Regions from separate parts of the Paenibacillus sp. 1SOY10 genome, predicted to be linked through region 2. Evidence: predicted binding sites of a transcription regulator. Region 2 holds the regulator's gene; each other region holds the start of a gene.
What was found. The regulator LexA, encoded in region 2, represses DNA repair genes until DNA is damaged. The targets are predictions, from matches to a motif close to CGAACATATGTTCG.
Positions count from the first base shown of each region.

Region 1: a site for LexA is predicted at 5,311-5,324, ahead of AC1VOR_RS08295 (YhjD family protein). Genes of this name have one in related genera too.
Region 3: a site for LexA is predicted at 2,530-2,543, ahead of addB (helicase-exonuclease AddAB subunit AddB). Genes of this name have one in related genera too.

Region 1 is NZ_JBXENK010000002.1:533,932-544,857, forward strand. Features, by position in the region: gene AC1VOR_RS08265 (hypothetical protein) at 41-265, shown strand; gene AC1VOR_RS08270 (hypothetical protein) at 327-701, shown strand; gene AC1VOR_RS08275 (hypothetical protein) at 802-987, shown strand; gene AC1VOR_RS08280 (outer membrane protein assembly factor BamB family protein) at 1,132-2,658, opposite strand; gene AC1VOR_RS08285 (bacterial surface protein) at 3,333-4,109, opposite strand; gene AC1VOR_RS08290 (hypothetical protein) at 4,620-5,135, opposite strand; gene AC1VOR_RS08295 (YhjD family protein) at 5,392-5,775, shown strand; gene AC1VOR_RS08300 (DNA polymerase IV) at 5,790-7,004, shown strand; gene AC1VOR_RS08305 (YolD-like family protein) at 7,001-7,348, shown strand; gene AC1VOR_RS08310 (DUF6199 family natural product biosynthesis protein) at 7,389-7,595, opposite strand; tRNA gene AC1VOR_RS08315 (tRNA-Leu) at 8,034-8,119, shown strand; gene AC1VOR_RS08320 (TetR/AcrR family transcriptional regulator) at 8,210-8,839, opposite strand; partial or broken gene AC1VOR_RS08325 (MFS transporter) at 8,845-10,033, opposite strand; gene AC1VOR_RS08330 (Ig-like domain-containing protein) at 10,260-10,926, shown strand, end outside.
Region 2 is NZ_JBXENK010000001.1:14,410-25,335, forward strand. Features, by position in the region: gene glnA (type I glutamate--ammonia ligase) at 1-1,304, shown strand, start outside; gene AC1VOR_RS00065 (hypothetical protein) at 1,486-1,641, shown strand; gene lexA (transcriptional repressor LexA) at 1,735-2,361, opposite strand; gene AC1VOR_RS00075 (LysM peptidoglycan-binding domain-containing protein) at 2,554-2,925, shown strand; gene AC1VOR_RS00080 (DUF896 domain-containing protein) at 3,178-3,351, shown strand; gene AC1VOR_RS00085 (hypothetical protein) at 3,365-3,901, shown strand; gene AC1VOR_RS00090 (HAD family hydrolase) at 3,949-4,749, shown strand; gene AC1VOR_RS00095 (FixH family protein) at 4,812-5,216, shown strand; gene AC1VOR_RS00100 (DUF1304 domain-containing protein) at 5,314-5,655, opposite strand; gene metH (methionine synthase) at 5,882-9,319, shown strand; gene rnz (ribonuclease Z) at 9,394-10,323, shown strand; gene AC1VOR_RS00115 (TIGR01457 family HAD-type hydrolase) at 10,514-10,926, shown strand, end outside.
Region 3 is NZ_JBXENK010000002.1:401,333-412,258, forward strand. Features, by position in the region: gene AC1VOR_RS07680 (Na/Pi cotransporter family protein) at 1-936, opposite strand, end outside; gene AC1VOR_RS07685 (class I SAM-dependent rRNA methyltransferase) at 1,074-2,447, shown strand; gene addB (helicase-exonuclease AddAB subunit AddB) at 2,596-6,126, shown strand; gene addA (helicase-exonuclease AddAB subunit AddA) at 6,123-10,109, shown strand; gene AC1VOR_RS07700 (exonuclease SbcCD subunit D) at 10,139-10,926, shown strand, end outside.

The DNA.
Region 1 (10,926 bases), on a different contig from region 2:
GCCCCTTTCAAAAAGCACCTAGAAGCCATTGAAAGGCGAGATGGCAACGGTCAAAGAAATCATTAAGTTCACCGGCTTCCCGGTAACGGTTGATTATGACCTTGACGGAAATGTTAGAGCCGGGGTTATCAAAAGCCCCGGTAATCTCTTGGTCGTAAATGTCGGGCAGTATGTTTACAAGGAAAGCAGCGGTAAGATCGGGGTATGCAACTACGACCAGCTCATAGAAAAATACGAAGAAGTTACAGAAGAAACCACATCTTAAGGATGGCGGTTATTTTTATGCCCTGGAACAGGGGAAGCAATAGCATTAAGGAGGGAGAAGCTTGAGTGAAGGAGTGAGCGAGGTGGCAGAGAATGAATCGAAATTGCACGTAGAGATTCAGATTCAATTAGCCCGAATCGAAAAGACACTGGTAACAGTCCCGATGATGGCAGCGACTCTTGAGGCAGTCAAAGAGGTTGCCCGGGATGCCCAGCAGTCAGCCAAGTCTGCACATCTGCGTCTGGACGGACTTGGTCCGGCAAAAGAAATCGCTGAAGACGGTCGACGTAAAGCCGAGACCGCGCTACAGAGGCTTGACCGAGCAGACGAGGACCAGAAATGGTTTAAGCGGACTTTTTATAGCGCCGTAATTGTGGCCATCGGTGGATCTTTGGTAACGGTGGTACTAGCGGCCATAAATCTAGGAGGAGGTTAAACCTTGAATACAACCAAATATCAAATAGAGCGCCGGTATATCACTAAGCGCTCAAATACAAGGCCTGGCACTCGTTTGAGAACGGGGAGCCCGGCTTTTTTTGTTGCCCATGACACGGGTAATCCAGGAGCCACCGGCGGATAATCATTTCACGTATTTTAGCAATCTTAAGGACCGGTGCGCATCAGCGCATGTCTTTATCGACGACAAGCGAATCCTGGAGATCATTCCGACCGGAGCGGCTCCGATCCGGCCGAGAAAGCCTGGCATGTCCTGTATAACGTGACAACGGATAACGATCGTTTTGGATATAATTCCAACGACGCGGCGCTGGGCGTACATTGATTGAAGGGGGGATTCGGAATTTGAATATATGGCGTATGTTGACTACTTGAAAGAAAAAGAGCCGCACTAGGCGGCCCAGAGAGTTTTATTGATATGTAGCAGCAGTAACCGTACTGTACTCGCTTATCTCAAACGTCAGGATGTTGTTAAAGATGACATAATCCGTGCGCTTGCTAAATGGTCCGCGGTTGTTATCATGCTTATTAATGGCATACTTAGAAGGGCCAGAGCCGGCATCTTTGGTATCGTACCAGTTAATGAAGTCATTCACTTCACCCATACTTAAGTCAAACTCCTTCTCCAGACCGTTATTCATAGTTATTGTAAGAATTGCACGGTTTCCCGTTGGTTGTGGGTCTGTAGGGTCTGTAGGGTCTGTAGGATCAGTAGGATTAGTTGGGTTAGGATTATTCTTAATTGTTCCTCCGAGTGCAATTAATCCTTCATTTGAAGAAATATAAATTACCCCACTCTGATCAAAGGCCGGAGCTACTAGCGTTCCTGTTGTACTGTAGGACCATAGTATTTCTCCGGAATTCGATAATGCATGTATTGATGTAGTTTGATTCGAGGCACTAGTAACATAAATATTTCCATATGAGTCTATGATTGGTGTGTATCTCATGTAGAAGTAGGGCATTTGAGTTTTCCATTTTAGTGTTCCATCAGGATTTATAGCATAAAAAAATTTTTGAATATTTTCTTGTCCAATATAAAGTGTACCATCATTTCCAATTGCAGGAGAAGCTGAAAGGCTATTCTCAGTTTTATAAGTCCATTTCAACGTTCCGTCAGGATGGAAAGCATAGACGCTTGCTGTTATAGAGTTATACAATATTCTATTAACTACGTATATAGTTCCATCTTCTGCAATAGTAGGGGATCCAGTATTATAAAAGCCTGCTATTCGTGATGTCCATAATAAATTTCCATTATTATCATAAGCTGATAACCCTGAGTTATGTGCTATGTATAGCGTGTTATTATTACCTACACTTACACTACCAGTTGTTTCTGCAATTGACACATTCCATTTAATGCTTCCATCTGGATTAATAGCTGTTATTTTATTTTTATCAGTTACAAAATAGATACTTCCATCTTGTGCCAAAGAAGGATCAGAGGTTACGTGATTTTTTGTAATTTGCATCCACTTTTTCGTTCCGTCTTGATTTAAAGCTAATAAACCTTGATTAGTACCAACATATAACGTCTTATCAACACCTATAACGGGATTGCTTGTTATTGTACTGAAACTCGTCCCATACTCTTCTTTTGAATAGGACCATTTCAAACTTCCATTGGGATTAATTGCATCAACACTGGCGTTTTTAAAATCACTGGCATATATAGTGCCATCACTTCCAATTACAGCAGCCCCATATTGGGAACCTTCCTTTTTGTAAATCCACTTTTCTACTGGATCAGAATCAATACTTTTAAATCTGGATTGTCTAGTCCAATTAAAGGTAGTAGGTTGGTCAGCTTCTAAATCATATTTACCGGGATTAAAACCTCCTCCTTGCTCATAAGGGACGCTCTGGGCGCCAGCCGTTCCTACAGGGAGAATCAGTGTTGCTGACAACACCAATAGACTTATCAATTTCTTCATGTACATTCTCCTTTTAGCTTATTTACAAGAATAATCATAAATTCTCAGAGAAACTATGTCTAAACATAAAAGCCTAAATCTGCAATATCATGTTGATTAAGGTAAGGAAATTCAAACAAAGTAGTTGATATCGTCAGAATATACAAAAAGATTGATTTTCACCGAAATCTTTAAAACAGTTTTTTAAGGATCGCGATAACATCAAAGATAAGCAAGGTTGGTGAAGTAAGAAAAACCATTTTTTTGTCCTCCTCATGCCCTCTTACTGTCCCTAATAAGGCCGATAAATATCCCGTGCTTTTACCTAGCAGAGATAAGAACTGGCTGCTGGAACTAGGGGAGATACTTATTCATGGCAAAAACCGATTGGATATTAACCGACACAGTACAGAAGCAATTGAATTTTCAGATGGCGAGATAGAAACGAAAATCATCTTTTGGTGTTGTCTCGTAGAAGGTTTAAGGCTAAGTCTGATGGTAAGCCATGCTGGGGAAGCAGTTTAACGCACATGCAAACATTTGCGGCGAGCTGCGGGAATTCTGGTGGAATAAAATCGAGAGGGCAATGAAAATGTTAAACAAGAAGAGGTGCGTAGTGGTGGTCCGTGGGAATAATCTGCAGTCAATTTCAAGGTTGAGAATAAATAAGAGCCGCTGAATGCGGCTCTATGAATTTATTGATATGTAGCAGCAGTAACCGTGCCATATTCACTTATCTCAAAGGTAAGAATGTTGTTAAAGATGACGTAATCTGTGCGCTTGCTGAATGGTCCACGGTTGTTGTCATGCTTGTTGATGGCATACTTGGATGGGCCTGAGCCAGCGTCTTTGGTATCGTACCAGTTGATGAAGGCATCTACTTCACTCATAGAGAGGTCGTATTCTTTCTCAAGCCCAGTTAACATAATGATAGTGAGGATAGCACGATAACTAGTTGGTTCGGGAATACTTGGTCCAGGAATAGGGTTGTAAGGCTCCAAACTTCCTTCACCAGGTAAGTCTAAAGCGACGATATACAAATACTCCAATTTATTATTGACAATCTCTACAGAATGTTCTTTCTGCTCCAGTTTAGGACTCTCATATATAATTCTTGGAGAACTATCATTTTTTCCATAGAGTGAAAAGTTGCTTGTTTTTTCTCCATCAATATAAACATCGATGTTATCAGAGCTATTATTATAAATATAAGAAATAAAACGGAAATTTTCGCCTATGAAATTAAATTTTATCTTCGACTCAGGAGTTTGCCATACATTTTTGGTACAGCGAGAAACTTCGCAAACTGTCCATTGTCCCTCATAAGTGATATCAACTTCATCATAAAGATATCTGGTCCAACCCTTTTCAGGAGTATTTGAAATGTCGCCTATTGAATCAGAAAAGGCATTGGGGACAAACGTAAAGAAGAGTAATAAAATAAAAATTACGGAAAGGCGTATTTTTTTCATAAATAGAGCTCCTTAAATATAATTTTATAAAGAAGAATATAATTATATTTATGGAATGTCCAAACATAAAATCCTATATATGTAATATGATGTTTATCTAGGGAAAATGATTTTCTTATTGAACCTTGAGTGGGACTGTTTTATTGGAATTGCTGGCACTAAACAAACCGCATCATCATGATGCGGCTGCACTCAGACAAGCAACGCTGTTAAGTCAGCAGCTTAATAATCAATCTCGGCAAGTACCATAATAATTCTGAAATCCATGTTAGTCGGTCAGCCCATTTTTCGAGTTTAGTTCTTTGATGTCTCATTTGACACCTCGCATTGGATTATTTTACTAAATTTTATCAAATTTATGAATAATAATCCACTATATTAAGTGATGGGATAGGGTTAAATAAAGCAGTAACACGTTGATACGAACATCAAGCCACAAAAGAAAGAAGCCGCCAATTTGCGGCTTCTTTCTTTTGCTCATATTATCACTAGGATCAATATCACGTCCTATTAATAAGCTTTGTACCCGGCAGCCAGGACGTCATCTTTACTAATAACCAAGGAGCCAAGCTCCTTCTTAACGGTAAATTCGCGGGATTGGTCATCTCGAATAGTAGTGCTCAATCCGTCGGAAAGCGAGGAACTGTCGATTCTGAAAGTGACTTCGCCTTTTTTCTTCACTTCATAGATGAGCGGATTGCTTGATTGTGCATTGGCAGACAGTTCGCTGTTGGATGCAACGAGCTCGGACAGAGTAACCCATTCGTTTTTAGACTCGAAGGAGATTGATTTTAAGGCTGGGTCGTAAAAGGTACTGTAGTTAAATAAACTCGCGGCTTCCCGGATGGGTACATAGGTTGTTGAGTTGAATACGAGTGCGTCAGCGGTTGCTCGGTTCTGTCCTCCAACAATAAATTTAAAGTATTGAATGGTTGCCTTGGCGGTCTTCCCGATGGGAGCGGCAGCGGCAACGGATGCTGTGCCGAGCAAAGCACAGACGGTTAAAGATACAACAAGCTTTTTCATGGATATCCCTCCAAATTGTAATAATCACTTTTAAATTATTACCCAGTTACCAAACATATGAATATAGGTGTTTAGATTTATTTTCGTCGCCACTGGGATAATCCAAAGGTACCGGCTGATAGTGTCAATACGGCGTTTGGCATGCGGCTGGAGGAAATCTTTTCTTGTTGAATAAAGAACATATGTTCGCATATAATAACACCAGACTATACAGACTGTTGCCCGATCACTGAGCTGTAATTAGGGAGGGACGTGGATGCCTGTACCCTGGCAAACTGAAGCAGAAGCGGAGTTGGTGAAGCGGGCCATTTTGCTGCCTGTGCTGTTGGATCTTCTGGAAAGGGATCGGCAAGCGCTGGCGGATATTCCGTTAAAGGTACCGCACATTTATAGGGGATTTATTGGTTCATTACAGGGTGCGGCTATGGATGAACTGGCCCAGGTGCGCAAAGACATGCGTAAGCATGGAATCAAGGTCTTTGAGGAGCGGCGAACAAATTTTGGTCTGGAGGCACGCTATTTATGTCGTGGGTATCGCTATGAGTTCGACATGCTCTGGGGATTAGTAAAGGCAGAAATTTTTCAGCTATTAGGCGACTACTCGGGAATCGACATCACGAAAGAAGGAACCTCACCGTGAAAGAAAGAGTTGTTATGTTGGCGGATTGTCAATCTTTTTACGCGAGTGTTGAGAAGGCAGATCATCCGCAGTATTGGAACCGGCCGCTGATCGTTGCCGGAGACCGTGAGCGACGGTCTGGCATCGTCTTGGCTGCCTGTCCGCTGGCCAAGCGGTCTGGCGTGACTACGGCGGAAACCTTAGGCTCGGCGTTGGCCAAAAATCCGGAGATGGTCGTCATGCGCCCGCGGATGGAGCGATATATTGCCGTTTCAATGAAAATTACGAATATTTTGCTGCGATTTACGGACTTGGTTGAGCCGTACAGCATTGATGAGCAGCATCTGGATGTGACCGGAAGCTTATCTCTGTTCGGCGATCCACTTGCCTTGGCGTACAGAATTCAACAGGAGATCAAACGAGAGACCGGGATATACAGCCGCTTTGGTATTAGTTACAACAAGGCGGTTAGTAAAATGGCCTGCGATAATTTTGCCAAGAAGAATGCGAACGGCTTATATTGGATGACCCGGGAACAGACGACCCAAGCGCTATGGCCGCTGCCGATTCGCCAAATGTACATGGTTGGCTCCCGGATGGAGCGCCATTTGAAGGGAATGGGGATTCATACGATCGGGGCCTTGGCGAATACGCCGCTCGTTCAATTGCGTCAGCGGTGGGGGATTAATGGCGAGGTGCTATGGCGGCTTGCTCATGGTCTGGATGATTCACAGGTAGATCCCAGTAGCCACGCTGGCGAAAAATCCATCGGCCACGAAATGACCTTGCCGCGAGATTTTTACTCATTGCAGGAGGTAGCCGTGCCTCTCTTGGAGCTGACGGAACTGGTGTGCCGCCGTTGCCGGGAGAAGGGATATATGGGCGGGGTGGTCATGGTGAGCTCTAGGGGAATTGATTTGGACCATCCCACCGGCTTCCACCGGCAAATGAAGTTGCTTGATCCGACGAATGCTACCAAGCAAGTATATGAGAGCGTAATGGCGTTGTTCGGGCGTCATTGGGATCACCAGCCCATCCGTAAGGTTGGTGTTACGTTGTCGGGCTTCATTAGAGATGATGAATACCAATTAACCTTATTTGATGAACGACCCAAGTATCAGGCTTTGGAGAAGGTGACGGATGAGATCAAACGTCGGTTTGGGGAAACGGCTATTCTGCGGGCGGCATCGTTGACCACATCCGGTCAGGCCAAGCAAAGGGCGGAAATGATCGGGGGACATTACAGATGAAAAAGCTGGAAGGCAACGGGTTATGGGCATCCAGCCGAATGATGTTGCCTGAGCATAAAGAAGCGATTAATCGAGAGCATTATGCCAAAAAGTCCAAACCCCATCCGGAACTGGATGCTCAGGAGATAGAACTGATTGAACGGGTGCTGGCGGGTTCTTTTCGGGAACGGAGGAAGATCAGGCTACGAGTCTGGGGAGAGTATGAGGATGAAGAGTTATGTGGAGTGGTCACCACGGTACAAACTTATTTGAGAGAGATTAAGCTGACGACGGAGCCAGGAGAATGGCAGTGGGTTCGCCTGGCAGATATTTTATCTGCTGACTGGCTGTCGGCGACCAAATAAGAGACTGGAGAATAGTAACTAGTTAGTTCAGACGATTTTTTTAGGAAGAGGAAAGCCCTGCCAGAAATAAAATAATGCCTGCAATGATGGCCACAATACCACCAAATCTTGTCATGGACAGATAGGCTTCACTTGGTTCGGAATCGCCATCGACCTTCCAGCCTTCTTTAATATACCAGGCAAAGGAAGGTGCAACAGTATTGACCAAGCCGATAATTATAATGAAAAATCCTCCAAGAGCAAGCAAAAAGTTCCCTCCCTCATAAATGGTGTTTCTTCTATGGCTCAATTCAAGAATCACTGCTTGACCAAAGACATCTATAGAACGGAGGGTCGTAGGGATTCTGGAGAAACGAAGTGTTCGCCTTTGCGAGTGGATTTCTACCTTATCAGAATTTATTGAATCAGAAAATCCAGGAGGGGCAGCGATCGGAAGAACCCTACGAACCCGGAGGGCCTCATTGCTCACATGTCAAGCACTGATTTCAGTATTGAGCCTCTTCTATTAATAATACGTCAAGTTCCCGGTTTCGTTTCTATGGTAGGTTTATGGCAAAAGGGAAAGGACCCCTAGAAAGGCTCTTTCAGCTTACTCGGCCTGTTCGTCATTATTTTCTGGTTGAATTTGCGTTTACTTCTGTATATAATCATAAATACGGGATTTTTTTAAAATCCTTATGATTTTGCCGGGGTGGCGGAATAGGCAGACGCACAGGACTTAAAATCCTGCGGTACGTGAGTACCGTACGGGTTCGACCCCCGTCCTCGGCATTTTAGGTGGTTAGCGGCACGTTGAAGCTACAAAAGGAGAGGGCTCGTTAGAGCTCTCTCCTTTTGTATGTGCAGACTCGAATTTTCAACTCACGAATGATCGTTACTCATGTATTCGATCAACATGTCTATAAATCGCTGAGGGGTTAAAGAATCTTTGGGGCTTGTTGAAGATAAACTAATTCTTTGCAGCAGCCCCATCATGGAGACGAAGAGGAATTGGGCGGTTTCGGAAGCATTAAGCTCCGGCCGCAGTGATTGATCGGCGATACCAGCCTTGATAGGGTCCAAGAGGAAATGATGCTTGATTTTATCTTTTACAAAGGATTTATATCGTCCTACCAATTCTGGGCTTGATTGATAGGCGCTATAATGGAGGTCAAAGGATACGATAAATTTAATATAGCCAGGGTGTCGTCTAGCGAATTCAGCCCAGGCCATTAGCATGGAGCGGAGCTTATTTTTGCCTGAAGATATGTCTGTGCCAGCGGCTTCTACGAAATCAGACATGCTCTCCATCAATTCCATTTGGACCTCAAAAATCAGCTCATCAATAGACTCAAAGTGCTTGTAGAACGTAACTCGACTCATGTCAGCCTGCTCACATATATCCTTAATATTGACATGGGAAAGCCCTTGCTCTGTGAATAATGCTTTTCCTGCAGCAATGAGTTCCCGACGATTTTTATTTTTTAGCTTTTGATGCCAATTGTCAATCATAAGCCTTAATCCGTCCCTTTAGCTTTCTGGCGGTTTACCGTAAGAAACGGGGTAGCCAGAAGAATAAATGCACCCAAAATATAGGGCATATTAATGTTTTTGTCAAACAAGGTTCCAGCTATGATGGGGCCCAGAATATTACCCACACTCATGTAAGTCGTATTCAGCCCTGAGGCATACCCTTGTCGATCTCTAGCCGCGTTGGCAATTAGCGAGTTAACTGTCGGTCTTAAGAGGGAATTAAAGGCAAAGAACAAAATCGATACGGCCAGTAAATAGAACAAATTAATCTTCACAAGCATGAGCAATAGCGCAACGCCCGTCATGATTAGTGATAAACGAATAAGCCAGGTCTCGCCAAGCCGCTTAATGAGTTGATCCAGTAGCCAGACCTGGACGATAATGCCTGTAATGGCTCCAACGGTGATGATAATAGAGATTTGTCCAGCATCAAAGCCATACTTCTGCTCCACAAACAGAGCATATACCGTCTCATAGTTCACTAAGCCAAACGTCATAATCAGGATTAAAAGAAGGTACCGGAAATATGGGGTGCGAAATGATTCTACTATTTGGTGACCTATTGGTTCTCGGCTTGCCGTGCCTTGAGAGGATAGACTTTGCTGAGTGTTACGGGTTTCCGGCATAAAAAAAGTGAGTAGGGTTGCTATAAGGCCAAGACCTGATGCAAAATAATAGGGGACGCGTATGCCAAACTCGGCAATCATCCCGCCCAGCCCGGGACCCAAAACCATCCCCAAATTCATAGCAGCGCTCAAGTAGCCCATTCCTTTTGCCCGTGTCTCTGGAGTTGTAATATCTGCAGTGTAGGCCATGACGGAAGGAACCATCAGCCCAAGCCCGATGCCCCCGAGAAAGCGGGCAAGATACAACCAGGGCAATGTGGTCGATGCAGCAAATATAAGATCGGATACGACCGTCAGGAATAGGCCGGACATAATTAATTTCTTACCCCCATTTATCAGAAAGTTGTCCACCAATAGGGGAGAAGATGAACTGTGCTGCTCCGAAAGCAGCGACTAGGTAGCCAGCCGCTGTTCCTCCCGCATCAAACTGCTTGAGATAATCCGGTAAAATAGGAATGACCATCCCCTGTCCCAGTAGGGCAATAAATAAATTAAGCATGACGATAAAGAGAGGAAATTTGGCGGACTTAGAGATGGAATGAGACATGAGATAACTCCTTGTGTTTACATCGTGTTAATGATTACTTGATGTAAACTATTCTAAACCCAAAATGAATCAGATGTAAATGGAAAAGTAATAAGCAATATTTTATAGGCCAAAGGAATTATTTTCATTTAAAAAGGTTATGAAATTCCTACCAAATACCGATATAAAACGCAAAGGGCTGGGAAAAGAATCCCGGCATTCTAGCAATAAAAAAGGAGAGAAATTGATGATTACGAACAGGAAAACAACGCATTGGCTGCTGATTGTGGCGCTGCTCCTTTCGGTGGTCCTTCCGACAGGTGCCATGGCGGCTGCTGGCGACATTAACTCTATCGCTATTGATGGGGAGAACACGACGATCGAGCTGGCTGTTGGCAAGACGAAGCAGTTGAAGGTATGGGCTAACGTGGAAGGCTCTACTTCCAAGAAGGACGTTACCGCAACCGTAACGTGGACTTCTTCGGATGAGAGTATCCTGAAGGTGAATGAGGGACTGGTGACTGCCGTCAAGAGTGGTACGGCTACGGTCAAGGCAGCTTATTCCGGTTCGGTATCCATCATTACTATTAAAACAGTTGATACTTATTCGGCGTTGACATTGGATTATAAGCTGGACGGCAAGTTCAGTCTTGATACGGATGAAAGCGACCTGACGGTGACAGCCAAGGCTAAGGTCGACAGTACCTTGGTAGAACCAAAGGATGTAACTACGGAAGCAGAGTGGAGTACCTCCAATGGGGCCGTAGTGACCGTGGACAAGGGACAACTCACTCTGTTAGGAGCAGGCGAAGCGACAGTGACAGCCAAATATTCCGGCTTGACTGCTTCGTTTAAAGTGACGGTAACTTCTCCTTATTCCGGTCTGAAGCTGTATCGCAGCGAATCACCGGACA
Region 2 (10,926 bases):
TACGCATTGCCAAAGAAGAGAATGTACGCTTTATCCGCCTGCAGTTTACGGATTTGCTAGGGACCATCAAGAATGTGGAAATCCCGGTAAGCCAATTGGAGAAAGCTTTGGATAATAAAATGATGTTTGACGGCTCTTCCATCGAAGGTTATGTCCGGATTGAAGAATCCGATATGTATCTTTTCCCGGATCTGGATACCTGGGTTATCTTCCCTTGGGTTACTGAAGATCGTGTGGCTCGTCTGATTTGCGATGTGTACATGCCTGATGGTACACCGTTTGCTGGTGACCCGCGCGGTATTCTGAAGCGCGTCTTGAAGGAAGCTGAAGAGATGGGATACACGTCGATGAACGTAGGTCCAGAACCTGAGTTCTTCCTGTTCAAGACGGATGAGAAGGGGAACCCAACTACTGAACTTAACGACCAAGGTGGTTATTTCGATTTGGCACCAACCGATTTGGGTGAGAACTGCCGCCGCGAAATCGTATTGACTTTGGAGGAAATGGGCTTTGAAATTGAGGCTTCTCACCATGAGGTAGCTCCAGGCCAGCATGAGATTGACTTCAAATATGCCAGTGCGATCAAAGCGGCTGACCAAATTCAAACCTTCAAATTGGTAGTTAAAACGGTAGCTCGCCATCATGGATTGCATGCGACATTTATGCCTAAGCCGTTGTTTGGCGTGAACGGTTCCGGAATGCACTGTCACCAATCCCTGTTCAGAGATAATGTCAATGCCTTTTATGACGAGAGCGATGAGCTTGGTCTTAGCGAAGAAGCCCGTTATTACATGGCTGGTATCCTGAAGCATGCCCGTGCCATGGCGGCGATTACAAATCCGACGGTCAATTCTTTCAAACGTCTGGTTCCTGGTTATGAAGCCCCTTGCTACGTGGCTTGGTCCTCCAGCAATCGTAGCCCGATGATTCGTATTCCGGCTTCCCGCGGCCTTAGCACTCGCGTTGAGGTTCGTAACCCGGACCCGGCGGCCAACCCGTATCTGGCACTGGCTGTTATGCTCAAAGCAGGGCTTGACGGTATCCGCAAAGAGCTTCCATTGGTTGAACCCGTAGACCGGAACATTTACATCATGTCCGAAGAGGAACGCGTAGAGGAAGGAATTCCTAGCTTGCCATCGGATCTGAAGGAAGCACTTGGCGAAATGCTGCGCAGTGAAGTAGTAAGCGAAGCGCTCGGCGAACATGCTTTGACTCACTTCTACGAGTTGAAGGAAATCGAGTGGGATATCTTCCGTACTCAAGTTCACGCTTGGGAACGCGATCAATATATGACATTGTACTAAAATTGGGAAAAACCCTTGAGGGCCTGGATATGGTCCTCAAGGGTTTTTTGTTCGAGAAGCTATTATTGTAAGGGAAGGTTAAGTTTTAGTGTGTACAGGTAAATTTTTGATTTCTGAAAATACTAAATGTTTACATGATTTATTCAAAGATGGGCAACTTATAGCCAAGGAGGTTGTGGCTATGGCGATAAGTGAATTGAAGAGATACCAACGGCGGCGCTCCAGATTGAAGTTATGGTGGATATCGGAACGCTCTGGCCTGGGATGGAGTACAAGAGGACGTCGAGAAAAAACGGGGTATACGCCCCAGATGCTGGATCTCCGCTGGGATGAATGAATATGGAGAGGACGGCCATAGGATGAGGCTGTATGCGTACTATAACAAATAGGACAAAACGGATAGAGCATCACGTTTTGTCCTATTTGTTATTCAATGCAAATCGCGGAACAATCCGACGACCTTGCCCAGAATTGTAACATGCTTCAACCGCAGTGGTTCCATCGTGGAGTTCTCCGGCTGGAGACGAATGTGGTCCTTCTCTTTATAGAAGGTCTTGACGGTAGCTTCGTCTTCTTCCGTCATAGCTACAACGATCTCTCCGTTGTTAGCCGTTTGCTGCTGGCGGACAATGACGTAATCTCCGCTATGTATGCCTGCTTCGATCATGCTATCGCCGACGACGGAAAGCATAAAGATCTCTGCGCCACCCGCATAATGCTCGGGGAGTGGGAAGTAATCCTCAATATTCTCTGTTGCTGTAATTGGCATCCCGGCGGTGACTTTCCCTACGACGGGAACACGCGCAACGCTATGAGAGAACAGGTTGTAATTCTCCGAGACATCCTGTCCCAGAAGCTCAATGGCCCGAGGCTTCGTCGGATCGCGCCGAATAAAGCCCTTCTTCTCCAACCGGTCCAGATGTCCATGAACGGTTGAACTGGAGGCCAGTCCAACAGCTTCACCGATCTCTCGGACGGAAGGAGGATATCCCTTAGCCCGCACTTCATTTCTTATAAATTCAAGAATAGCCTGCTGACGGCTTGATACCTTTGACATTTTCGGATCAACCCCATTTAGTAACGTTTGGAAAAATTATAACATAGAACTTCCGTTCGTACAAACATTAGTTCTAACATGGGATGAAAATAAAAAAAAGAACAAATGTTCGCAATAAACTATTGAATCAAACAAACGTTCGTGATATAGTCGAATTATGAAATGAGAACATTTGTTTGGGGGTATGAGTTTATGTTGAAATATAGTTCCTATCAAAGCATCTATGAGCAGCCTTCCTTCCGTCGTCCCGTCGTCGAGCGAATTTTACATAAGAGCACCTGGCCTAAGCGCCGATTCTTCCAGATGATTACTTTACTGGTCATTTTGGTTGTCACTTGCACCGGTGTCGTAACAGCGTTAGCCGCTTCATCGGATGATAAGTTAGCAGAGACTGAGCTTGCCCAAGTGATTGTTATGTCGGGAGACACGCTATGGGAGATCGCTGTAGAACATAAACCTGCTAATCAGGATACGCGAATCTATGTAGAGAAGTTGAAGCAGATCAACGGACTGGGGACCAGTAGAATTCAAGCGGGAGATGTTCTTCTGCTGCCTGCCCGATAAGGCCATTGGTATTATTCAGAAGGTAAGTCAGATAGTATGGAACAAAATGGATTCTGGCAGGGATATACATCTGGAGTATACATCTATAGTTAGGAGCTTGTAGGAGAGAGTCCTGGTGGTGAACCTGGGCGCCTTGACAAGCTCTTTTTCTCATGTCAAAGTAGGAATTAATGCCCTATATAATATCAAAGTACCTAGTGTATTTTGAACGTTGCAAGGGAAATACCGCAAACAAACAAGCAGGAGGAATTTATGGATATTGATGCTTTGGTACAACGAATCAATGAACTGGCTCGCAAGCATAAAACGGAAGGACTGACGCAGGACGAGGTGTTGGAAAGGGCCCAACTTCGGGAAACCTACCTGCAGAACGTGCGCAAGAACTTTCGGCAGCAGCTTGATTCCATTGAGATTGTAGATAAATAGGGAGGAAACGTAGATGGCTTCGTTTGACCGCAAAGTAGAGCGGAATCGAGTGAAAATGAGTAAGAAAGGAAAGGGGCCGAATGTAGGACGTGGACAAAGCAATCCAGGTTCCCGAAGCTCTTTGGGAGCAAATGGGGATGGGGATGTCTTCAAGGGGCGCAACATTATTTTACCTGTTGTGTTGTTCTTGTTAGCCTTGATGTACGCTACAGTGGGTCTGATGAGTGGACCCGAACAAGTAAGCTCATTCTTGTATTGGACGACCATCATTTTGTACATGGTGCTTGCCGTTGCCCTTTATCTTCGCAAGCCGTATCTGCGAATTAACAAGAGCTGGCTGTATACGTCGAAATTCAACCGTGACAAAATGCTGGACGCAGGGAACATTAATAAAATCAAGGTTAGCGCAAACAAAATTGTAATCGAACCGAAGACGCGTGAGCCTAAATGGGTATTTTACCGGAATCGTAACCGGTTTGACGTTGAAGCGATGGCCGCACGGCTGGAGTTATACGCTAATACGCATCATGTCAAGCTTGAGAGAGAATAGTCTTCTATATATAAGGTTTACAGGACCGAGAGGGTGACAAGGAACAGATGACGATCAAAGCGGTTTGTTTTGACTTGGATGACACATTGCTTTGGGATGACCGCAGTGTGAAGGAGGCCTTCGCGGCAACCTGTGAAAATGCGGTGAAGAAGGCCGGCGCAGGCTTTCACGCCGAGCAGCTTGAAGAAGCTGTTCGACGTGAGGCGAGAGGGTTGTATGAATCCTATGAGACCTACCCGTTCACGACCATGATTGGAATCAACCCGTTTGAGGGATTATGGGCTACATTCTCTGCTGGTGAACAACCGGAGTTTCGTCAGTTGGAGCAACTGGCTCCCGTGTACCGCAAAGAGTCATGGAGAAGAGGACTGCTGGCCCTTGGGGTTGAGGATGAGGAGCTGGCGGCGGAACTGGCAGAACAGTTTGGGCGTGAGCGTCGCTCCCGTCCTCACATTTATGAAGAAACCTTTGAGGTGCTTAAGGAGTTACAAGGGAAGGTTAAGCTGCTGCTGTTGACAAATGGTTGTCCAGCACTCCAGCAGGAGAAGCTTGACGGGGTGCCGGAGCTGGCGCCTTATTTCGATGAGATCCTGATTTCTGGCAGCTTTGGGAAGGGGAAGCCCGACCCATCTATTTTTCAGCATGCCATGGAATTGTTGGACATTAAGCCAAGTGAAGGGCTTATGGTCGGAGACAAGCTGACGACGGATATCAAGGGATCTCTCAGTGTTGGCATGACCGCAGTTTGGGTGAACCGCGAGCATAAATCACGCAATGATGAGATTGTACCTAATTATGAAATTGCCCGTTTAACGGAGCTATACGATATTATCGCCGGGCTAAAATAACAGATCAACTTCAAGATACCGCACCTGAAAAGCATAGGCGATCGTAGAGAGGGGAATCGTTCATGAAGAGAAGCGGGTGGTTACTGGCCGCTTTTATCCTGACGCTGACTTTACTTGGCGGTTGTGCGCGTACGGAATCAACGGCCATGGAGAATTTCTCTCTGGCACCGATCAAGGTTCAACTCGAAGTAACCCCTGATCCTGTACAAATTGGGGAGACGGTGACCTTCACGGCTACGGTTACCCATCAAGAGCAAAAGGTAGACGATGCCGACGAGGTGACTTTTGAATTCTGGCGTGAAGATGATACTGAAGGGGAGCACGGTCAAGTTACCGTAACCTCTGCTGGGAATGGCACTTATGTGCTGGAGCAATCGTTTGATGGGCCGGGTACCTACAAAGTAATCTCTCATGTGACAGCTCGGGATCAACACTCAATGCCTTCGAAGTCATTTACGGTCCAATAATTTAAATAATCCTAATAAATAAACGGCGGTGCAGGATAAAATGATCCTGCACCGCCGTTGTTGTTTGACTACCTGGCTACTTTGGCTGAGCCGATAATTAGGAGAAGATCGCCAGCAGCAAGGCAATCAACGCCGGTGCTCCTTGCTTCAGAATAATGGACCGTGAAGCTGTAGCCCCGCCATATAGCGCAGCAATCACGATACATACAAGAAAGAAGATTTGAATCTGGGTGGCGAACTGTGCATGAGGATGAAGCAGCCCCCAGATGAGCCCAGCAGCAAGAAAGCCATTATAGAGTCCTTGGTTGGCAGCTAATGGCTTGGTGGCGTGGGCAAGTTCCGGTGTGGTGCCGAAAGTCTTCATTGTACGTGGACTGGTCCAGAGGAACATTTCCATAATAAGAATATAAATATGCTCGATGGCTACAAGGGCCACCATAATGATGCTGATCAATCAAATCACCTGGCTTTCTTATGGTTCAGTTCAATGGTAGAGCATGTGCTATTACATTATAGTAGGTTGGGCGCAAAACGCAAAGCCAACACGAATGAGCAGACCGGAGCAGAGCACATGAATTCTCCCGAAGTGATGAGGCCGGACCTCTTTTCTTCAACGCTTCATTCTGTTAAACTAAATCTTAACGTTTTACGGGAGGGACATGATCATGAGTAAACCAAGCCTGCTTGAGAGAATAAAAGAAAGAATTTTAATCCTTGATGGTGCGATGGGCACTATGATTCAGCAGGAAAACCTGGCTCCTGCCGATTTCGGTGGAGAAGACCTGGATGGTTGCAATGAAATGCTCGTGCTCACCCGTCCGGACATTATACGGGGAATTCACGAGAAGTACCTGGCGGCTGGAGCCGACTTGATTGAGACTAATACGTTTGGCGCGGCATCTGTCGTGCTGGCTGAATACGATATATCGGATAGGGCCCGCGAAATTAATCTGGCAGCCGCCAAGCTGGCGATTGAAGCTGCAGAAAAGTATAGCACACCGGAGCATCCACGTTATGTGGTAGGGATTTTGGGACCCACAACCAAGACTTTGTCTGTTACCGGTGGAGTTACCTTTGATGGCTTGACGGACAGCTACGAGGAGCAGGTTATTGCTCTGATCGAAGCCGGGGTAGATGCGCTTATGCTGGAGACCTCGCAGGACACACTTAATGTGAAGGCGGGGAGTATCGCGATTACGCGGGCTTTTGCCAAGACGGGGATCACTCTGCCGCTCATGATATCGGGCACAATTGAGCCGATGGGCACAACGCTGGCCGGACAAAATATTGAGGCCTTTTATATTTCGCTGGAGCATCTGAAGCCGATTTCCATTGGCCTCAATTGCGCGACCGGACCGGAATTTATGCGCGATCATATCCGTACATTGTCCAGTATTGCTAAAGCTGCGGTAAGCTGTCATCCTAATGCGGGGCTTCCCGACGAGAACGGACATTATCATGAATCACCGGATTCGCTTGCTCGCAAAATGTCGGCTTTTGCCGAATCCGGTTGGTTGAACATTGCCGGCGGCTGCTGCGGAACAACCCCGGCTCATATCGAAGCTCTGGCTAGAACGCTTGGTGAATATCGTCCGCGTGAGTTGGACGGAGATCATTTACCGGCCTTGTCGGGCATCGAGCCCGTATACATTGAATCGGCCAATCGTCCTTACCTTGTCGGTGAGAGAACGAATGTTCTGGGATCAAGGAAATTCAAACGCCTGATTGTGGAAGGCAAATATGAAGAAGCCTCTGAAATTGCCCGTGCCCAGGTCAAAAATGGTGCTCAGGTCGTTGATGTCTGCGTGCAAGACCCGGATCGTGATGAGGCGGAGGATATTGAGAAATTCCTCGAACTTGTGGTCAAGAAGGTTAAGGTACCGCTGATGATCGACACTACCGATCCGAAGGTGCTTGATTTAGCCTTGCAATATTGCCAGGGCAAATCGATCATTAACTCCATTAACCTGGAGGACGGTGAGGAGAAGTTCGAGCAGGTAACGCCGATTCTTCATAAATATGGCGGTGCCGTCGTTGTCGGGACGATTGATGAGCGTGGACAAGCCATTACTCGGGAGGACAAGCTTGAGGTAGCCAAGCGCTCTCATGATCTGCTGGTTCATAAATATGGACTAAACGCGGAGGATTTGATTTTTGACCCGCTTGTTTTCCCGGTGGGGACAGGAGACGAGCAATATATCGGATCTGCCAGGGAGACGATTGAAGGCATCCGCCTCATTAAGGAAGCCATGCCCCAAGTGCATACCGTGCTGGGTGTCAGCAACGTATCGTTTGGCTTGCCGGAGGCGGGTCGTGAGGTGTTGAACTCGGTATTTCTGTACGAGTGCACGAAGGCCGGGCTGGATTACGCTATTGTGAATACGGAGAAATTGGAGCGTTATGCCAGGATCTCTGAGGAAGAACGCCGCTTGGCGGAGGAACTGATCTATAACACCAACGACGAGACGCTGGCTGCCTTTGTCGCGGCTTTCCGTAACAAGAAAGTGGAGAAGGTTGAAAAGGCTGTGAACTTGACGTTGGAAGAACGTCTGGCCTCCTATGTGGTCGAGGGCACCAAGGAAGGGCTTATTCCTGATTTGCAGGAGGCGCTGAACCGCTACACTGCGCTAGAGGTCATTAACGGCCCTTTGATGGCCGGGATGGAAGAAGTTGGCCGTCTATTCAACAATAACGAATTGATCGTAGCGGAGGTCTTGCAAAGCGCCGAGGTGATGAAGGCTTCGGTTGCTTACCTGGAACCATTTATGGAGAAGAACGAAAGCAGTGTAAAAGGGAAAATACTGCTGGCAACGGTGAAGGGCGATGTGCATGATATCGGCAAGAATCTGGTGGAGATCATCTTGTCCAATAATGGTTACCATATTGTGAATTTGGGTATAAAAGTACCACCGGAGCGCATTATTGAAGCTTACCGGGAAGAGAAGGCGGATGCTATTGGCCTTTCCGGATTGCTGGTGAAATCGGCTCAGCAAATGATTACGACTGCGCAGGATTTGCGCAATGCCGGCATCGATGTGCCTATCATGGTGGGAGGCGCAGCCCTGACACGCAAATTTACCAAGACGCGAATCCGTCCGGAATATAACGGGATGGTTGTGTATGCCAAGGATGCGATGGACGGTCTGGATCTGGCTAACAAGCTGATGGATCCGGCTGCCCGTGAGAAAATGCGTCTGGATATGGAAGCGGAGAAGGAAGCGGATAGCGTCGTGGCTGTTGCCAAGCCACTGCCTGTATTAACCCGCGTTGAGCGATCCAAGATTTCAGCGGATGGTCCTGTATATCTTCCGCCCGATCTAGATCGGCACGTCCTGCGGGAATATCCTATTGGTCATATTACCCCTTACATTAATATGCAAATGCTGCTGGGGCACCATCTTGGCTTACGGGGGTCTGTGGAGCAACTGCTGGCCACAGCAGATGCAAAGGCGGTGCAGCTTAAGGAAACGGTGGATCAGATTTTGCTGGAGGCCATGATGGACGGTATCGTACGCACACAAGCGATGTATCGTTTCTTCCCGGCGCAGTCATCTGGTAATGATATTCTTATTTACGATCCGGCGGATACCAGTAAAGTGCTGAAGAAATTCAGCTTCCCCCGGCAAAAGGCGGAGCCGTTCTTATGTTTGGCGGATTTCCTGAAGCCGGTGGATAGCGGTGTGATGGATTATGTGGGCTTTCTGGTCGTTACGGCAGGTCAGGGCATACGTGAGTTGTCGGAGAAGTGGAAGGAGCAGGGAGAATATCTGCGCTCCCACGTACTGCAAGCCGTTGCCTTGGAGGTTGCCGAGGCGCTCGCAGAACGGGTCCATCATATGATGCGCGATACCTGGGGATTCCCCGACCCGGCAACCATGACGATGAAGCAGCGCCATGGGGCACGTTATCAAGGCATCCGCGTATCCTTTGGTTATCCGGCATGTCCGGATCTGGAGGATCAAGGACCGCTATTTGAATTAATGCAGCCGCAGGATATTGGCATTACGTTAACTGAGGGCTTTATGATGGAGCCGGAGGCCTCGGTCTCGGCCATGGTGTTTGCTCATCCAGAGGCTCAATACTTTAATGTAGAGAAAGCTTAAGTATACTTTTTGGAAACCCTCCGCAACTCGGAGGGTTTCAGCGGTTTAATTTATCAAGCGGAAGGACGATCGGCATGGAACTTTACTTTTTGGGGACTAATGCAGGTGTTCCGTCGTTAGAGCGGAATGTGACCTCAGTGGCTTTACGCCTGCTTGAAGAAAGACGTTCCCTCTGGCTGTTCGATTGCGGCGAAGGCACGCAGCATCAAATTTTGCGCTCCCCGCTCAAACTGAGCAGACTGGAGCGTATCTTTATTACTCATTTGCACGGTGACCATTTATTCGGCTTGCCCGGGTTGATCTCCAGCCGTGCTTATCAAGGCGGAGATACGCCGCTGGTCATATACGGGCCAAAGGGTTTGAAGAAATTCGTAGAAACAGTGCTTGCCCTAAGTGAATCCCGAATTAGCTACAAGCTGGATATCGTGGAGCATGACGGGGGCGTTATCTTCGAGGATGATACCTTTCGGGTGGAGTCGGCTTTGCTGGAGCATCGCATCGATAGCTATGGCTACCGGGTTATTGAGAAGGATTTGCCGGGTAAGTTGGATGCGGCTGTATTGGCTCGGCACGGAGTTCGCCCAGGTCCCTTATATGGACAACTGAAGAAGGGGGAGAGCATTACAACTCCCGATGGCTATGTCTTGCAAGCTCGAGATGTACTTGGAGCACCCAAGGCAGGACGGATCGTCACAATTCTTGGAGACACCCGTCCTTGCACAGCCGTAGAGGAACTTGCACAAAACGCGGATATGCTTGTTCACGAGTCCACTTTTTTGCAGGAGCTTGCGGAGACGGCCCATGAGTATCATCATAGTACGGCTTATCAAGCGGCGCTTGCGGCTAAGGAGGCCGGTGCCAAGGGGTTGCTGCTCACTCATTTCAGCTCCCGCTACAAATCCGATGATCAGTTGCTTCGTTTGCAGCAAGAAGCAGAGGGGGTATTCCCCGGTGTGGTATTGGCTCAGGAGCATGTGCTGTATCCCGTGCTGAGACGAGTTTAATAATTATTTTCCGGGAAAGCGCAGGAAATGACAGGGCATTGCAAGCGTTCGGGAGAGTTCGACGGAAGGCTTGGCGAATACGCGCTATTCCTGAGGGATATTTTTCACCCCTCAATAAAGCGCAACGGAAAAGTTTGCCTGAGCGTATGTATACTAGGTACAATAATAGAGACATTGCATCATGGGAAGGATGAACATATTGCCACAACTTTGGAAGGCCTTTCTGATTGACTTGGATGGTACGTTATACCATGGGCCGACAATGATACCGGGAGCGGATGACCTGATTTCTTTGCTGAGAAGCAGGGCTATTCCCTTTCTGTTCGTAACCAACAATTCCTCCCGTACCCCAGTAGAGGTGGCCGACCATTTGCAAAGGATGGGAATCCCGGCAAAGCCGGAGGAGGTTTGTACTTCGGCAGTCGCGGCTGCAGAATACATCGCTGCGGAGATGGCGCAGCCACGTGTCGCGGTGATAGGCGAGAATGGGCTGCTGGAGGCGGTCCGGCAAGCCGGGCTTACGCTGGATGACGAGCAGCCGGAAGTTGTAGTGCAGGGCATCGACCGGCAATTTACATATGAGACATTGACTCGTGCGGCACG
Region 3 (10,926 bases), on a different contig from region 2:
GCAAATTGGCAAGGCAAGCAGGGAGCAGACGACATTGAAGATGGTCTGCGTGTGAGCAATTTGTGCCGCAAGATCACTGGTCAGCAAGCTAGCTGCCGTTTCTAATAGAGGTACTAATGGAAGGAACAAGATGGCCCCCAGCACATTCAAGATTACGTGCGACCAGGCAACAAACCGCCCAGACCGGGTTCCTCCAATCGCCGCAATCAAGGCTGTGAGGCAGGTGCCTACATTGGAGCCGATGACAATGGCGATGCCGAATTCAATCGGTAACACACCGCTGGCTGCTAGTCCCATGGTCATGGCGACAACGGCTGCGCTGCTGTGGATGATGGCTGTAAGTGTGGCACCTGCCAGCGCACCCCAGAGTAAATTGCCAGTGGCATGCGTCAGCAGCCAGGAAATGATACCTCGTTCCTCCAGAGCGGGACCAATGGATTGCATCATACGGATGGCAACCATGACCAGACTGAAGCCAGCGCCGGCCAAGGCCCCATATTGTAAAGGCAGCAGAAATGGAAGCTTGCGCTTGATGTAGGAGGGCAACATGTCCTCGGCAAGTACGGCTGTCGCCCACAATATTAGCGATATAATAAGCAGGGGAGCACCGAGGCGTGTCAGGTTCAAGGCAATGAGTTCTGTCGTGAGACAGGTGCCGATGTTGCCCCCTAGAATAATCCCTAATGTTCGAGCATAGGAGAGGAGTCCGGCGTTGACAAGTCCAATGGTCATTACCGTGACGGCGGTGCTGCTCTGAAGCAAGGCCGTAATAAACGTACCGGAGACAAGTCCGGTCCAGGGAGTGCGAGTCGTCCGGTGCAGGAAGGCCATCAGTTTGGGGCCAGCCCAGGTGTGCAGGGCAGATTCCATGATTTTCATGCCAAGCAGGAATAGGACCAGACCCCATGTTACGGGCAACCAGATTTCCTGAAACATGGCGGCGTTGCCCCCCTTTCCTTGAAAAAATGTGTACAAGTTACGTATATGATGCCGGGATAACGATCATACCTGTGTAGTCCCGCATGAAGATATAGTTATTGGAATTTACAATCTTGTTTAGGAGTGAATAATGAATGGCAACGGTCGTATTACAGCGCAGCCGGAAGAAACGATTGGAGCAGGGGCATCCCTGGGTATTCAAAAATGAGATCGAGACGGTAGAGGGTGAGCCCGTACCTGGTGGACTCGTCGAGATTATGGATTATCGGCGGCGTTACCTGGCAACGGGATACTACAACCCGGCCTCGCAAATTACAGTACGGGTCGTATCCTATATACCATTAACGGAGATGGATACGTCCTTTTTTGTCCGCCGGTTTACCGAATGTCTCAAGCACCGGGAACGCTTTGTCAACGAATCTTCTTATCGGCTTGTCTACGGAGAGGCTGACTTTCTGCCCGGACTGATTGTGGACAAATTTGGTGATGTACTTGTGGTGCAATTGCTGACATTAGGCATGGACCGTTGCCGCGAGCAAATTGTTACCGCGCTTACCGAAGTGCTGCGGCCTGTGGGAATTTATGAGCGCAGCGATGTCTCCGTAAGGCAAATGGAGGGGCTGGAACAGGTGAAGGGAGCCATTTATGGTGAACCTCCTCGCTATGTAACCGTAACGGAGAACGGGCTGAAGATTGAGGTGGATATTGAACAAGGACAGAAGACGGGGTATTTCTTCGACCAGCGTGAGAACAGGGCCTCCATTCGGCCACTTATGACGGGCTGGGGCGCTAAAAGTGGCATTACACTACAGGAGATCGCTAATGAGGTGGGCGAGGTACGGCGTGTACCCGTGAACCGTAAGGGAAAAGAGGTTGGCTTCCCGTATTGGGATGGTGCTACAGTGCTGGAATGCTTCTCGCATACGGGAAGCTTCACGCTGCACGCCTGTGAGTATGGGGCCAAGAAGGTCACTTGCCTGGATATTTCCGAGCATGCCATTGAAAGTGCCAAGCGCAATGTGCAGTTGAATGATTTTACCGATCGCGTGGAGTTTGTTGTAGCGGATGCCTTTGAGTATTTACGGGGTCAAGTAAAGGGCTTGGAAGAGCGTCATCTTAGAGCAGCAGGTACCAACAAGGTCGATACCTCCGTACCATTGACGGCCGGAGGAGGGCAGACCTGGGATGTTGTCATTCTAGATCCTCCAGCCTTCGCGAAGACGAAGACGGCAGTCAAGGGGGCAGTTCGTGGATACAAGGATATTAACCTTCACGGAATGAAGCTGGTGAATGAGGGAGGCTATCTGGTCACGGCCAGTTGCTCCTATCACATGCGTCCGGACTTGTTCCTGGAGACCATTCTGGATGCGGCTGAGGATGCAGGCAAAGTGCTGCGACTTGTGGAATGGCGGGCTGCCGGGAAAGACCATCCGCAAATCCTGGGGGTAGACGAAGGACATTATTTGAAGTTTGCTATCTTTGAAGTTCGCAGTAAGAACGCTTATTGATATATGGCTGCAAAGGGTCCGTCCTCGCGTGAATGAATGCGGGACGGGCTTTTTTTTGAGGAAACAGCAATTGTAAGGGATGCGAATGTTTGCTCGCATCTGTGCTATACTGGGAACGATAGAATTGTCCGTTGCAGGAGGTTATTCCATGTCTTTACATTTCATAATTGGCCGCGCTGGCAGTGGTAAAAGCAGCTTGATTCTGTCCCGGGTAGCGGAGGAGCTCAAAGCGGACCCGACCGGTCCACCGCTCATTATTTTGACACCGGAGCAAGGTACCTTCCAAATGGAGCAGCAAATTGCCGGAGCCTCTGGCTTGCCTGGAACCGTGCGCACACAGGTGCTGGGTTTCCGTCGTTTGGCGTTACGTGTTATGCAGGAGACTGGCGGCTCGGCGCTCGTGCCTATTCATGATGAAGGCAAGAAAATGCTGCTGTACAAGCTGCTGCGGAGGCACCGCGATAACCTGAGGTTGTTTGGACAAGGTGGCGACCAGTTTGGCCTTATTGAACGAATCGCTGGTTTATATACGGAGATGAAGAAATACAACGTGGATTTTGCCGATTTATCCGGGTTTGAGACTGTTCTTGAAAGCCGGATCGACGAATCCCCGTTACTTATAGATAAAATGCATGACCTGGCTCTCCTTTTTGCCGAATTTGACCAGGAATTATCCAAGTTGTACATCGACAATGAGGATCATGTTGTCAAGCTGGCTCAGGGAGCGCCAGAGTCGGCCTACTTACGCGGAGCTAAAATCTGGATTGACGGCTTCCATACCTTTACCCCCCAGGAATACACAGCCATCGTTGCCCTGTTAAAAGCTTCTGCTTCGGTAACGGTATCCTTGACTTTGAATCGTCCCTATAATGATGGCAACCTGCCTCAGGAATTGAACTTGTTCCATACTCCCGCGGCGGCTTATATGAAGCTACGCCAGTTGGCGCAGGAAGCAGGAATTGATGTTGCTGCAGCGGAACTGCTCGATCAGCGCCCATACCCCCGGTTTCAGCGCAGCGAGACACTGGGGTTCCTGGAATCCGCCTATGAGCGGCGAACCCCGTGGCCTCATACGGAGCCGCCAAAGGACTTGAGCCGCGCCTTATCCATTCACCGGGCCGACGGCCGCCGTGCTGAAGTGGAAGGGGCGGTACGGGAAATGGTTCGTCTGGCGCGGGAAGAAGGGGTACGCTGGCGGGAGATGGGTCTGCTGGTGCGCCGCCTTGAGGATTATGATCAACTCATTGCGCCGCTGATGGAAGAATACGAAGTTCCCTTTTTTCTCGACCAAAAAACGAGCATGCTGCATCACCCGCTTATTGAATTTATTCGCTCGGCCCTGGATGTTGTACTGGGCTTCTGGAAATACGACGATGTATTTCGTTGCATCAAGAGTGAATTTCTACTGCCTTTGGATGGCAGAGTTACTCGTGAGGATATGGACGTCCTGGAGAATTATGTGCTTGCCAGTGGCATTCAAGGCTATCGCTGGTTCGATGGACGGCCCTGGAAGGGCGCTCCAAGCCTGTCACTGGAGCAGGGAGAGGCAGCGGCTTCCGGCAAGGCACAGGAGCAACTGGATTTGCTGGAACGCTGCCGATCTACGGTGGTCGCCCCGCTATACGAATTTGAGAAGCGGTTGAAGCAGGCCGCTACAGCCACCGAGATGTGTGCGGCGGTTTATCAGCTCCTGGTAGATGCGGAAGCGGCTCAGCATCTTGACCTTCTGGCGCATCGGTTGCTCCAAAGCGGACAACCACGTCAGGCGATGGAACACCGCCAGTTGTGGGGAGCGGTGCTTGATTTGCTCGATCAGATCACAGAAATGATGGGGGACGAGCGTCTGGAGCCAGAGCTATTCGCCGGAGTGCTGGAGACAGGCATGAAGGGACTCAAGCTGGCACTTGTACCGCCTTCGCTGGACCAGGTGCTGGTCGGCAGTACGGACCGCACGCGGTCAGGACGCATCAAGCATCTGTTCCTTCTGGGCATTAATGAAGGAGTAATGCCAGCCGGGCTTCAGGAAGAAGGCTTGCTCAGCGAACAGGAGAAGCAGCGGCTGTCCGAAGTTGGTCTGGAGCTGGCTCCGGGACTAACACGGGATCTGTTGGATGAGCGCTACCTGATCTATGGAGCGCTGGCCGGAGCCAGTGACTCTCTGTGGCTGAGCTACGCGATATCTGACGGAGAAGGTGGAGCCTTGCTGCCGTCGGAAGTGATTCGGCAGGTGAAGCGGATTTTCCCCCATTCCTCCTTAAAGGAGCAGGTGATAAGCTCGTCTCCCATCGGAGGAACAGACATGGAGGAGCTTGCTTTTGTTGCCAAGCCTGGACCTGCCCTGGCTACCTTGATCAGGCAACTGCGCCGCTGGAAGTCAGGCGAATCGATATCGCCGCTCTGGTGGCATGTGCTGGAGTGGTACAAGGACAAGCCGGAATGGGAGAGTCGGGCGGTGCGACTGGTAGGATCGCTCAATTACCGCAACCGGGTGCGTGGACTTACCCCGGCTACGAGTCGCAAGCTATATGGTAAGCGGCTACGTACCAGCGTATCACGCATGGAGCAATTTTCTGCGTGCCCGTTCGCGCATTTCGCTTCCCATGGCTTGAAGCTGAAAGAAAGACAGCTTTACCGGCTTAAGGCGCCGGATATCGGCCAACTGTTCCATGCTGCACTTAGCCAGATGGCCATTAACTTTCGGGAGCAGAACCTCAGTTGGGGAAGTCTGACTCCGGAGGAAGTGTTGCGTGAAGCCGATGCGGCAGTGGATGATCTGGCTCCGAAGCTGCAAGGGGAAATATTGCTCAGTTCCAAGCGTTATGGCTACATCTCACGCAAGCTGAAGAATATCGTGGGCCGGGCCTCTTTGATTCTCGGTGAGCAGGCGCGTCGCGGTAGCTTTGAACCTATTGGCCTGGAGTTGGATTTTGGGCCGGGCCGACCGCTGCCGCCACTAATCTTCGAGCTGCCCAACGGCTGCGTAATGGAAATTGTGGGCCGAATTGACCGGGTGGATGTGGCCGAGGGCGAAGAAGGCTTGCTCCTGCGGGTTATTGACTATAAATCAAGCCAGACTGATCTCAAGTTGCATGAGGTCTATTACGGTCTGTCCTTGCAAATGCTGACGTATCTGGATGTGCTGGTGTCCTCAGCAGAGGAATGGCTGGGCGAAAGTGCCTTACCGGCGGGAACGTTGTATTTCCATGTGCACAATCCGCTGCTGCAAAGCAGCAATGGCATGAGCCCCGAACAAGCCCGACAGGAGCTGTTGAAACGCTTTAAAATGAAGGGACTGCTTCTTGCGGACCGTGAGGTTATTGCCAAGATGGACAGTGGTTTGGAGAAGGGGCATTCAGATATTTTGCCTGTGGCTCTTAAGGCCGATGGCGGCTTCTACAGCAGCGCATCGGTAGCCACGCCTGAGCAGTGGAAGACGTTGCTCGGGACGGTGCGCCATACGATTGCTGATATCGGTACGCGTATTACGGATGGGGACGTACAAATAGCTCCCTATCGCTTGGGGCTGGAGACGGCTTGTACCTTCTGTCCTTACAAGCCGGTATGCCGCTTTGAAGAATCGCTGGAGGGCAGCTCGTACCATGTGTTGAACAAGCCCGGCAAGCAGGAAATATGGCAACTTCTTGGTGAAGATGACGGAAAGGAGAACAATCGATCATGAGCATGACAATGAAACCAAAACCCCAGGGAAGCTATTGGAGTGACGACCAGTGGCGCGCTATTGCTTTGTCTGGCGGAGACATGCTGGTGGCTGCTGCGGCGGGCTCGGGTAAAACCGCTGTATTGGTTGAGCGGATTATCCGCAAGTTGACGGACCGCGAGCGGCCGCTGAGCGTAGATCGGTTGCTCGTAGCTACGTTCACCAAAGCGGCCGCTGCCGAGATGCGAGGACGGATTACGGAGGCGCTGGAGAAGGAACTATCCAAAGACCCCGGTGATGAATATGTAAGTCGTCAGCTTGCCATGTTGGGCAGAGCTTCCATTACGACACTTCATTCGTTCTGTATGGAGGTCATTCAGCGATACTATACCCTGATTCCTCTCGATCCTGGCTTCCGCATCGCAGCGGAGAATGAAACGGCCTTGCTACGTCAAGAGGTGCTGGAAGAATTGCTGGAGGATAAATACGGTAGCGAGCCGGCAGACAGTCCCTTTTGGGCTCTAGTCGATTTGTTCGGAGGAGAGCGGAGCGATGAAGCTGTGTTTGCGCTGATTCAGCGACTGTATGATTTCGCCCGTAGTCATCCATGGCCTGAGGACTGGCTTCGCCAGTCGGCAGAAGCTTTTTTGGTGCCTGATGCCTCCGCTTTGGAGCAAAGCGGGTGGGTAGCTGGTATTTTGGCAGATACAGCCTTGTCCTTGAACGGGGCGTACAGTTTGCTCTCTCAAGCGAAATTAGTAGCCCTATCGCCGGGAGGACCGGAACCCTATGCCATAACGCTGGAACAAGATATGCAAATGGTACAGACGCTTCGGGATGCCGTTCATGCGGGGACCTGGGCTTCCCTATACACGGAGTTTCAAACGGTGCAGTTTGGCAAGCTGAAGCCTTGCAAGAAGGATCAGACCGATCCGGAGATGCAAGAGAGGGTCAAAGCGATGCGCGAAGAAGCCAAGAAGACCGTAGCGGATTTGCGAGTTCAACTGTACAGTCGGCCTGCGGAGGTATTCTTGCAGGAGATGCATGCGATGGCTCCGTTACTTACGGGCCTGTCTACACTCGTTATTGAGTTTGGGGAACGGTATCGCCTGCACAAGGCGGCGAAGGGTTGGCTGGATTTCTCCGACCTGGAGCACTATTGTCTGAAAATTTTGCGTCATCCCGATTCCGTTCCTGGCGAGCTGCGGCCATCCGATGCGGCTATGGAATACCGGCAGCAGTTTGAAGAGGTACTGCTCGATGAATATCAGGATACGAACACTGTGCAGGAAAATATCGTACGTCTGATTTCCCGAACTGGTCCGGGGAACCGCTTTATGGTTGGCGATGTGAAGCAAAGCATTTATCGATTCCGCTTGGCCGAGCCAGGCTTGTTTCAGGCAAAATATCAGACTTACGGTGAAGATTTTGCTGGTGAAGGACTACGTATCGACCTAGCTCGGAACTTCCGCAGCCGCCGTGAAGTGGTGGATGCGGTTAATTTGTTGTTCCGTCAAATCATGAATGAAAGTGTGGCGGAAATCTCTTACGATGTTCGGGCGGAACTGGTATATGGGGAAGGCTTCCTGCCAAACACGACAGAGGATTATCGTCCAGAATTACTGCTGGTGGATCGGGATACGGGTGGCACTGGTGAAGAAGGCCGGGATGCCGGGAGCAGCAGTGATTATGCTGGTGAGGAAGGTTCGGGGGCTGACAGTGAGGATGAGACTGCCTTGCTTGAGGCGGTGAAGCTGGAGGCACGGGCTATAGCCTCACGTATTCGCGGGATGCTGGGTGAGGGCGGCGAGCCCTTGCATATTTATGACAAGCAAGCTGAAGTCATGCGTCCGGTGGCCTACCGGGACATGGTCATTTTGCTAAGATCAACGATGACTTGGGCTCCGGCAATCATCGAGGAACTGCGGCTTATGGGGATTCCCGCCTACGGGGAGTTGAGCCAGGGGTACTTTCAGGCATCTGAAGTGGAGACGATCTTATCTTTGCTGCAAGTCATTGATAATCCGTTGCAGGATATTCCACTAGCAGCGGTACTGCGATCACCTTTATATGATTTTTCTGAAGAAGAACTGGCCGATATTCGTCTGGCAGTTCCTAGCGGCAGATACTATGAAGCGGTGCTGGCCCGTTCAGAAAGAGAACCAGCCTATTCCGGCAGCGAACCGGAACAGGAGGAATTGAACTCGTTGCCCGAAGCGCCTGCGGACAAGCTGGGTATTCGCTTGCAGACTTTTCTGGAGCAACTACACGCTTGGCGTACGATGGCCAGGGAGGGCGAATTGGTCAGCCTGATACGTGATATTTACCGGCAAACTGGCTACCCCGAATGGGTTGGCGGCTTGCCTGGGGGAAGCCAGCGGCAGAGCAATCTGCTGACTTTGCTCGATCGGGCAAGGCAATATGAGGTGTCCGCCGCTGCACCGGGTCTGTTCCGATTCCTGCGGTACGTCAATCGTTTGCGTGAGAATGGGGGCGACTTCGGGGCTGCATCCGCTGCGGGAGAGCAGGGAGACGGGATACGGATTATGACCATCCACAAGAGTAAAGGACTGGAGTTCCCGGTTGTGTTTGTGGCAGGCTTGTCCAGACAGTTCAATCGTCAGGACTTGAACGCTCCCTTCTTGATGCATAAGGAAATGGGATTTGGTCCCAAATTTGTGGATGCGGATACCCGTGTCAGCTACCCTACATTACCCAACCTTGCGATTCGGAAGCGGGCACAGATGGAGCTTCTGGCCGAGGAAATGCGTGTGCTGTATGTGGCGTTAACCCGTCCAAAGGATAAGCTGGTGCTGGTGTCTTCGGTGAAAAATTTATCGCGCTCCATTCAATCGTGGACCAGTGTGCTGCAAGATGAAGATGAGCAGTTGCCTGACTATGTGCTGGCGAGAGGACGTTGTTATCTGGACTGGATAGGTCCGTCCCTGATTCGTCATCGGAGTGCGGGTGAGTTGCGCCGGTTTGCGGGATTACCAGAGATGGCGTCCTCCGTACTTGCAGACAGTCCTTCGGACTGGCACATCGCTTTTCTATCTTCACGTGATGCGGGGCGGACGAGCGGGACGGAAGCCGTGGCGCCAACCGCTGAGCATGCCGGTTTTGATCCGGCGCAACTTCAGGCATTCTTGACCGGCCAGCCATCGGTCATGTTACCGCAAGATCCTGGGACAGCCGGGCTGGGTACACAGGTAGCAGATCGGCTGGGCTGGAGCTATCCTTATGAGACTGCCAGCCGTATTGCTGCGAAGACGACCGTAACCGAGATGAAGGCATTGCTGGCCATGCAGGAGGAGCCTGCTCATGATGCTATGGCCCAGGTGGAATTGCAACAGCAACTGAGTAGAGAGGAAGCATCGGGCGAGCCTGAGCTTACCCTCCATCTACGCCGCCCGCGCTTCATGGAGCAGCGCAAGCTTACCCCAAGCGAACGAGGGACGGCTTACCATACACTGATGCAGCATCTGCCCTTTGGTGAGGGAGAAGCAGAAGATATCGTCCAGGCCACCTTGAATCGCCTAATTGAACGGCAAATCATGACTACGGAGCAAGTCGCTGCTATTAATGGGACAGCGATTGCGGGGCTGCTGCAAAGCCCGCTCGGTCAGTTATTACGCCGCGCAGATTGGGTGAAGCGAGAGCTCCCGTTCAGCTATGGCTTGCCAGCAGCGGAAGCGACGCCTCAATTAGGAGGATTGGTTACGGAGAATACGAATGATTCAGCGTTTGAGGCTCGGCAACTGGCAGGGGAAACCGTGCTGATTCAGGGGATTGTCGACTGCTTGTTCTCCGTGGATGGGAAGCTCTTTTTGCTGGATTACAAGAGTGATCGTGTGCTGGAGCATCGTGGTGGTGTAGCTGCGCTCACGGAAACGTATCGTTTCCAGCTTGAGCTGTACGCGAGGGCGGTCGGACAAATTACGGGCCTTACTATAGATGAGAAATGGCTGTATTTCTTTGATAGCGGTGAAGCCGTTCGGTTATAGAAGTGTGGTCTTGAGGGGAGAGGAAAAACATGCGGATATTGCATACAGGTGATTGGCATCTGGGACGTACGCTCGAAGGGCGCAGCCGTCTGGCGGAACAGGAGCAGTTCCTGGATGAACTGGTGCAAATCGTGAGGGAACAGCAGATTGATCTCGTGCTGATGGCGGGAGACGTGTATGACAGCGTCAACCCTCCGGCGGCAGCGGAGGCCCTGTTCTATGATGCAGCAGCCAGATTGACCGATGCGGGAGGGCATCTGGCGGTGATTGCCGGTAATCACGATCAGCCGGAACGGGTATCGGCTGTGTCGCCGCTCGTATTCCGGCAAGGCATCTCGCTGGTGGGATTACCTGCCGCTGAGCCGTTGCGAATTCCTGTGGCACGGACCGGGGAACTGGCCGTCATTGCAGCTTTGCCCTATCCATCGGAGGCCAGGCTAGCGGAAGTGCTTGCGGGGGACGAGGATGAATCTGGCCTCAGACTGGCCTATAGCGCCAAGGTGGGCAAGCTGATGCAGGAGCTGGCCCGGGCGTTTCGCCCGGATACGGTCAATCTGGCCATGAGCCATATTTACGTTCTGGGGGGACTTGAGTCGGATTCCGAACGTCCGATTCAAGTCGGAGGGGCATATACGGTTGATCCTTCAGCGTTAGATGCAGGGGCCCAATATACTGCGCTCGGCCATCTCCATCGGCCACAAGCCGTGAAGGGGGCAGGCCTTGCGAGATACAGCGGCTCTCCGCTCGCTTACTCCTTCTCCGAAGCGGGACAAGCCAAATCAGTAATGCTGCTGGATATTCAGCCAGGGCGCGAGCC